Regions from separate parts of the Bradyrhizobium sp. B097 genome, predicted to be linked through region 2. Evidence: predicted binding sites of a transcription regulator. Region 2 holds the regulator's gene; the other holds the start of a gene.
The links. Region 2 encodes PhoB, which activates phosphate uptake and scavenging genes when phosphate is short. Its sites were predicted from a motif close to TGTCATNNANCTGTCAT; they were not measured.

Region 1: the regulator PhoB is predicted to act here: its motif matches at 2,371-2,387, upstream of AAFG07_RS24405 (DUF47 domain-containing protein).

The regions. Positions count from the first base shown of each region.
Region 1 is NZ_CP152412.1:5,161,544-5,165,037, forward strand. It holds gene AAFG07_RS24395 (LysR family transcriptional regulator) at 1-474, shown strand, start outside; gene AAFG07_RS24400 (inorganic phosphate transporter) at 582-1,586, opposite strand; gene AAFG07_RS24405 (DUF47 domain-containing protein) at 1,687-2,331, opposite strand; gene AAFG07_RS24410 (branched-chain amino acid ABC transporter permease) at 2,475-3,443, opposite strand; gene AAFG07_RS24415 (branched-chain amino acid ABC transporter permease) at 3,445-3,494, opposite strand, start outside.
Region 2 is NZ_CP152412.1:876,802-880,295, forward strand. It holds gene pstB (phosphate ABC transporter ATP-binding protein PstB) at 1-351, shown strand, start outside; gene phoU (phosphate signaling complex protein PhoU) at 449-1,165, shown strand; gene phoB (phosphate regulon transcriptional regulator PhoB) at 1,296-2,006, shown strand; gene AAFG07_RS04050 (GcrA family cell cycle regulator) at 2,345-2,857, opposite strand; gene AAFG07_RS04055 (aspartate aminotransferase family protein) at 3,354-3,494, shown strand, end outside.

The DNA.
Region 1 (3,494 bases), 4.3 Mb from region 2:
TTCGAGGCGGTGTTCCGTATCGGCCCGCTCGCGGACTCCAGCTTCATGGCTCGCGAGCTTGCGCCTTTTCGGCTCGTCGCCTGTGCATCACCCGACTACCTGCGCGAAAGAGGTGTTCCTGCAACGCCGTTCGATCTCGAGGCACACGAGTGCCTGGCGTATGCGTCGACTTCCGGGCCGATTGCCAATACCTGGCGCTTCGTGCGCGACGAGGAAACCTACACGGTCGAGGTCAAGCATCGCTTGCTGGTGAATGACGCCAAGGCGCTCCTCGTCGCCGCCTTGAACGGGTTCGGCATCGCATTCATCGCCGAGGATCTGGCGCGCGAAGGCTTGCGCTCCGGACGTCTCACCAAAGTGTTGCCTGACTACGAGACGCCGTCACGTCCCATTCACTTGATCTACCATCCCGACCGCCGGCAGACGCCAAAGCTCAAGAGCTTCATTTCCGCCGTGGTCAGCGAGTTGGGCTAATATTGCTCCTGCATGTGCGCGTCGGCGACCGCGATAGCTCGTCGGCGGATCACTTATTTTGGACGCGTTTTCTTGACGCGAACCGGCTTCCACTTCGCTCGAAAACGCTACTTCAGAACCTGCACGACCCAATAGGTCGCGGCTGCGACCGCGGCCGAGGCCGGGATCGTGATCACCCAGGCGTAGACGATCGAGCTCGCTACGTTCCAGCGCACGGCGGACAGCCGCCGCGCGGCGCCGACGCCGACGATGGCGCCGGTGATGGTGTGGGTGGTCGATACGGGGACCCCGAGATAGGTCGCGATGAACAGCGTCGCGGCGCCGCCGGTCTCGGCGCAGAATCCCTGCATCGGCGTCAGCTTGGTGATCCGCAACCCCATGGTGCGCACGATCCGCCAGCCGCCCATCAGGGTGCCCAGCGCCATTGCGCTTTGGCAGGCCAGCACCACCCAGAACGGAATTTCGAACTTGTCGCCGAGATGGCCCTGCGAGTAGAGCAGCACCGCGATGATGCCCATGGTTTTCTGCGCGTCGTTGCCGCCATGGCCGAGCGAATAGAGCGACGCCGAGGCGAATTGCAGGATCCGGAAGGCGCGATCGACCGCGAACGGCGTCGAGCGCACCGAGAGCCAGGACACGATCGCAACCAGCACCAGCGCCAGCAGGAAGCCGACCAGCGGCGACAGCACGATCGCGAGCAAGGTCTTGGTGAGCCCGCTCCACACCGCCGCCGAGATGCCCGCCTTCGCCATGCCGGCGCCGACCAGGCCGCCGATCAGCGCATGCGAGCTCGACGATGGAATGCCGAGCGCCCAGGTGATCACGTTCCAGACGATCGCGCCGACCAGCGCGGCGAAGATCACGGTGGCGTCCACCACCGACGGGTCGATGATCCCGGTGCCGATGGTGTTGGCGACGTGCAGGCCGAACACCGCGAAGGCGACGAAGTTGAAGAACGCCGCCCAGAACACCGCATATTGCGGCCGCAGCACGCGGGTCGAGACGATGGTCGCGATCGAGTTCGCGGCATCGTGCAGGCCGTTCAGGAAGTCGAACAGCAACGCGACCGCGATCAGGATGGTCAGGACCGGAAGACCCAGCGTGGCGTCCACGTGATGTCCCCGACTTATCGTGTTTTCTTGAGCATGATCTCCGCGCAAACGCTTCGCGTTTGTCGCAGGGAAAACCGCTGCACACTTTTCCGGATCATGCTCAAACCTGTTCAATCACGATCGAGTTGATCTCGTTGGCGACGTCGTCGAAGCGGTCGGCCACTTTCTCGAGATGATCGTAGATCTCCGCGCCGACGATGAAGTCCATCGTGTTGGCGTCGCGGTGCTTCAGGAACAATTCCTTGAGCCCGATATCATGGAGATCGTCGACCCGCCCCTCGAGCTTAGTCAGCTCCTCGGTGATCTGGGTCAGCATCGAGACGTTCTGTCCGATCGCCTGCAACAGAGGCAGCGCGCGGACGACCAGATTGGCGCATTCGACGATCAGGGTGCCGATCTCGCGCATCGGCGGCTCGAACTCGCGCACCTCGAACAGCATGACCGCCTTCGCGGTCGCCTGCATCTGGTCGACCGCGTCGTCCATCGACGTGATCAGGTTCTTGATGTCGCCGCGGTCGAACGGGGTGATGAAGGTGCGACGAACCGCGGTCAGGACCTCGCGGGTGACGCTATCGGCGTCGTTCTCGAACTGATTGACACGCTGGCAGAAGACCGGGGTCTCCTCGCCGCCCTTCAGCATGTCCTGCAGCGCCAACGAGCACTGCACGGAGGTCTGGGCGTGGCGGGCGAACAAGTCGAAAAATCGCTCTTCCTTGGGCAGAAAGGCGCGAAACCAGCGCAGCATGTCTCAATTCCATCGTTCCGGGACAGCCCTTTTAGCGACTGTCACAGAACTGTCATAGAGCATCTGGCGTGGAAAATACCCGGATCGACCGCCCGAACGGGCGGTCGTCCACCGCTAAGTCGGCAGCAAATCGGCGCCCTGCCCTACAGCGACCGCCGCAGCAGGTGGGCCAGCTCGCCGACCAGGCCGCGCCGAAACAGCAGCACGCAGGCCACGAAGATCACGCCCTGGATCACCGTCACCCACTGGCCGAAACCGGCGAGATATTGCTGCATGGCGATGATCACGAATGCGCCGACCACCGGGCCGAAGATGGTGCCGAGACCGCCGACCAGCGTCATCAGCACGATTTCGCCGGACATCGACCAGTGCACGTCGGTGAGCGAGGCGTTCTGCGCCACGAACACCTTCAGCGAGCCGGCGAAGCCCGCCAGCGTGCCGGACAGGATGTAGGCCAGCATCTTGTACTGGTCGGTCTTGTAGCCGAGCGAGATCGCGCGCGGCTCGTTCTCGCGGATCGACTTCAGCACCTCGCCGAACGGCGAGTTGATGGTGCGGTAGATCAGGAGGAAGCCGGCAAGGAAGCCGACTAGCACGACGTAGTAGAGCACCGTCGGCTTCGACAGGTCGAAGATCCCGAACAGGTGCCCCTGCGGGATGCCCTGGATGCCGTCTTCACCATGGGTGAACGGCGCCTGCAGATAGATGAAATAGAGCAGCTGCGACAGCGCCAGCGTGATCATCGAGAAGTAGATGCCCTGGCGGCGGATCGAGATGAAGCCGGTGACGAGGCCGAGCAAGGCCGCCGCGGCGGTGCCGGCCACGATGCCGAGCTCCGGCGGCAGCCCCCACACCTTCAGCGCATGCGCCGAGACGTAGCCGGCGGTGCCGAGGAACATCGCGTGGCCGAACGACAGCAGGCCGCCATAGCCGATCAACAGGTTGAACGCGCAGGCGAGCAGCGCAAAGCACAGCGCCTGCATCACGAAGAAGGGATAGATTCCCGTGAACGGCACCACGGCCAGCAGCACCGCCATCACGGCGAATACGATCATCTCGTCGCGCATCGCGCGCGGCGTCATCGGAAGTGTATCGTCGGTCAATGCTGACATATCAGGCCGCCCGTCCCGTCAGTCCCGTTGGCTTCACCAGCAACACCACCA
Region 2 (3,494 bases):
GAGGTCAAGGACAAGCTGAACGCCTCCGGCCTGTCGCTCTCCGGCGGCCAGCAGCAGCGCCTGTGCATCGCGCGCACCGTGGCGGTGCGGCCCGAGGTGATCCTGTTCGACGAGCCGTGCTCGGCGCTCGATCCGATCTCGACCGCCAAGGTCGAGGAGCTGATCCAGGAACTCTCAGAGGACTACACGATCGCGATCGTCACCCACAATATGCAGCAGGCGGCGCGCGTCTCCGACAAGACCGCCTTCATGTATCTCGGCGAGCTGATCGAGTTCGACGACACCAACAAGATCTTCACCTCACCGAGCGATCGACGCACCCAGGACTACATCACCGGCCGGTTCGGCTAGCGCATGGTCCGCAAAAGTGGGCACCGGTTTTTCGATCGGATCGTGCGAAACTGAGGACACCAAATCATGATCCCCGGGATCATGAGGGAGACAAGCGATGGCTTCTGAACATACCGCCAAGGCATTCGACAGCGACCTGCAGGAGTTGACTCGCCTGGTCGCCGAGATGGGCGGCCTCGTCGAGCGGATGATCACCGAGTCGGTCGACGCGCTGATCCGTCGCGACGTCGCGCTCGGCAAGCGCGTGGTCGCCGCCGACATCGAAATCGACAATCTGCAGCGCGTCATCGAAGAGCGCGCGGTGCTGACGATCGCCCGCCGCCAGCCGATGGCAATCGACCTGCGCGAAATCGTCAGCGCGATGCGCGTCGCCACCGACCTTGAGCGGATCGGCGACCTCGCCAAGAACATGGGCAAGCGCGTCGCTGCGCTGGAAAGCGATTTCCAGCCGCTGAAGCTGATCCGCGGTCTGGAGCACATGACCGACCTCGTGCTGTCGCAGGTCAAGTCGGTGCTCGACGCCTATGCCGCGCACGACCTGCCGGCGGCGATGAACGTCTGGAAGGGCGACGAGGAGGTCGATGCGATCTGCACCTCGCTGTTCCGCGAGCTGCTGACCTACATGATGGAGGATCCGCGCAACATCTCGTTCTGCATCCATCTGATGTTCTGCGCCAAGAACATCGAGCGGATCGGCGATCACGCCACCAATATCGCCGAGACCGTGTTCTACATGATCGAGGGCCAGCAGATCACCGACAAGCGTCCGAAGGGCGACATGACCAACTTTGCCACCACGGTGCCGGGTACCTAGGACATGATCCGCAGGCGCGGAGCCGGATTGTCTTCACGACAAGTCGTTTCCGCGGGGATTGTGCTCAGGAAAGTAAGCGTTTCGGTTTGCGTCTGGGCAACGGATCACCACAGAGAGAGAACTTAAACCGATGAGCGCACGCATTCTGGTAGTCGAAGACGAGGAAGCGCTGACGACACTGTTGCGCTACAACCTCGATGCGGAAGGCTACGATGTCGAAACGGTCGGGCGCGGCGACGATGCCGACACCCGCCTGAAGGAGCGCGTTCCCGACCTCGTGGTACTGGACTGGATGCTGCCGGGCCTGTCCGGCATCGAGCTGTGCCGTCGCCTGCGGGCGCGGCCCGAGACCAAGCAGCTTCCGATCATCATGCTGACCGCGCGCGGCGAGGAGAGCGAGCGCGTGCGCGGGCTTGCCACCGGCGCCGACGACTACATCGTCAAGCCGTTCTCGGTGCCGGAACTGCTGGCACGGGTAAAGGGCCTGCTGCGCCGCGCGAGTCCGGAGCGGCTGGCGACCGTGCTGACCTATGGCGACATCGAGCTCGACCGCGAGAAGCGCCGCGTGGCGCGCTCGGGACGTCCGATCGATCTCGGTCCGACCGAGTATCGGCTGCTCGAATTCTTCCTCGAGCATCCCGGCCGCGTGTTCAGCCGCGAGCAGCTGCTCGACAGCGTCTGGGGTCGCGATATCTATATCGATGAGCGTACCGTCGACGTGCATATCGGCCGCCTGCGCAAGCTGCTCAATCCGGGCCGCGAGCAGGATCCGATCCGCACCGTGCGCGGCGCCGGCTACGCGCTCGACGACCGCTTCGCAAAGGCCGAACCGCAGCCGTAGCCGACGTCGCGGCATTCACGAGCCGCAACAGCGTGTCGTCCCGGCCTAGTGCGCAATTGCGCACGGGAGCCGGGACCCATACGCCGCGGCCGGCGCGATGGGCAAGTGGCCAGACGACTTTCTAACAACACCCATTCGTGGTTATGGGTCCCGGCTTTCGCCGGGACGACGCCGGTGATGTAGGCGTAGCCCGGATGGAGCGAAGCGTAATCCGGGACTTCATTCTCCGCTTCAAGCACCGCCCCGGATTTCGCTTCGCTGCATCCGGGCTACGGGCCACAAAAAAATCCCCGCTTTCGCGGGGATTTGTTTTTGCAGTCCAGGCAGTTTCCCGAGTGCTACTTGATCTGTGGCTTCGCCGACGGCCGGCGGCGATCGGCGGCGGGCTGATAGGCGACGCGCGAGTGATGCGCGCAATAGGGCAGGCCGGCGAGCGCCTTGCCGCCGCAGAAGAAGAATTCCGGGCTCGAGGGATCGCCGACCGGCCAATGGCAGGTGGCCTCGTTGAGCTCGAGCAGCGACAGCCGCTGGCTCATCGGCACAACGTTGTCGAAGGAGATCGGATCGGGCTCCATCTCGACCTCGAAGGCATGTGCGAGCGCGGTGTTGCCGCGCGAGACCGGGCGCGCCACCCGCATCATGTGCTGGGCGGGGCGGGCCTTACGCTGCCGCGGCGCAGCCGTGGAGGGGGCCTTGGCGCGGCCGGAGAGGCCGAGCCGATGTACTTTGCCGATCACGGCGTTTCGCGTCACATTGCCAAGTTCCGCCGCGATCTGGCTGGCCGAGAGGCCGGATTCCCAGAGCTTCTTCAGCTGCTCGACGCGATCGTCGGACCAGGTCAATACAGTCATCACATTCTTCCTTTCGCATGGCGCCGGCCACTCATCGGAGCGGCGCTGCGAGCCAATCTGGACAAATATCCCTGCGGCCAGAATCCCTTAGCCCTCGCCGGGCACGGTGTTGCGCCCGAACGTTTACACGAGACACGAAGGCTACTTAGAGGGTCCAGTACTGCCGCACGAGATGTCGTACCCGACAGGCCAAACGCTACAATATGGCGTGACTCTGGCGCAAGAGTCCGCGGCCGTGCGTCCACATGTTCCCACAAAGTTAAGCGTTGCTATGAGGCTTTTCCACCGCACCGGAATGCTCCGGATTGCGCCGGTTTCGCATTGCAGGAAGGCCGGCAAAGGCCGGCTCCTGGCGATTGACACTGACCGGCCGCCGCATAGAATGACCCGCACGTGCCGCCCGCAAAGGCGGCCGTTTTGTTTTCCGAAGCTGGCGGTTGCTGCGTTGGCGTCAAGGCGCGCAGCAATTGACGGCTTCAAACCGGCAGTGAACGCCATGACCAACGCCTCGTCGCATCTGCTCCCCGTCTTCGCCCGGGTCGATCTCGGCTTCGAGCGCGGTGAGGGCGCCTGGCTGATCGCAACCAATGGCGACCGCTATCTCGATTTCACCTCGGGCGTCGCGGTGAACGCGCTC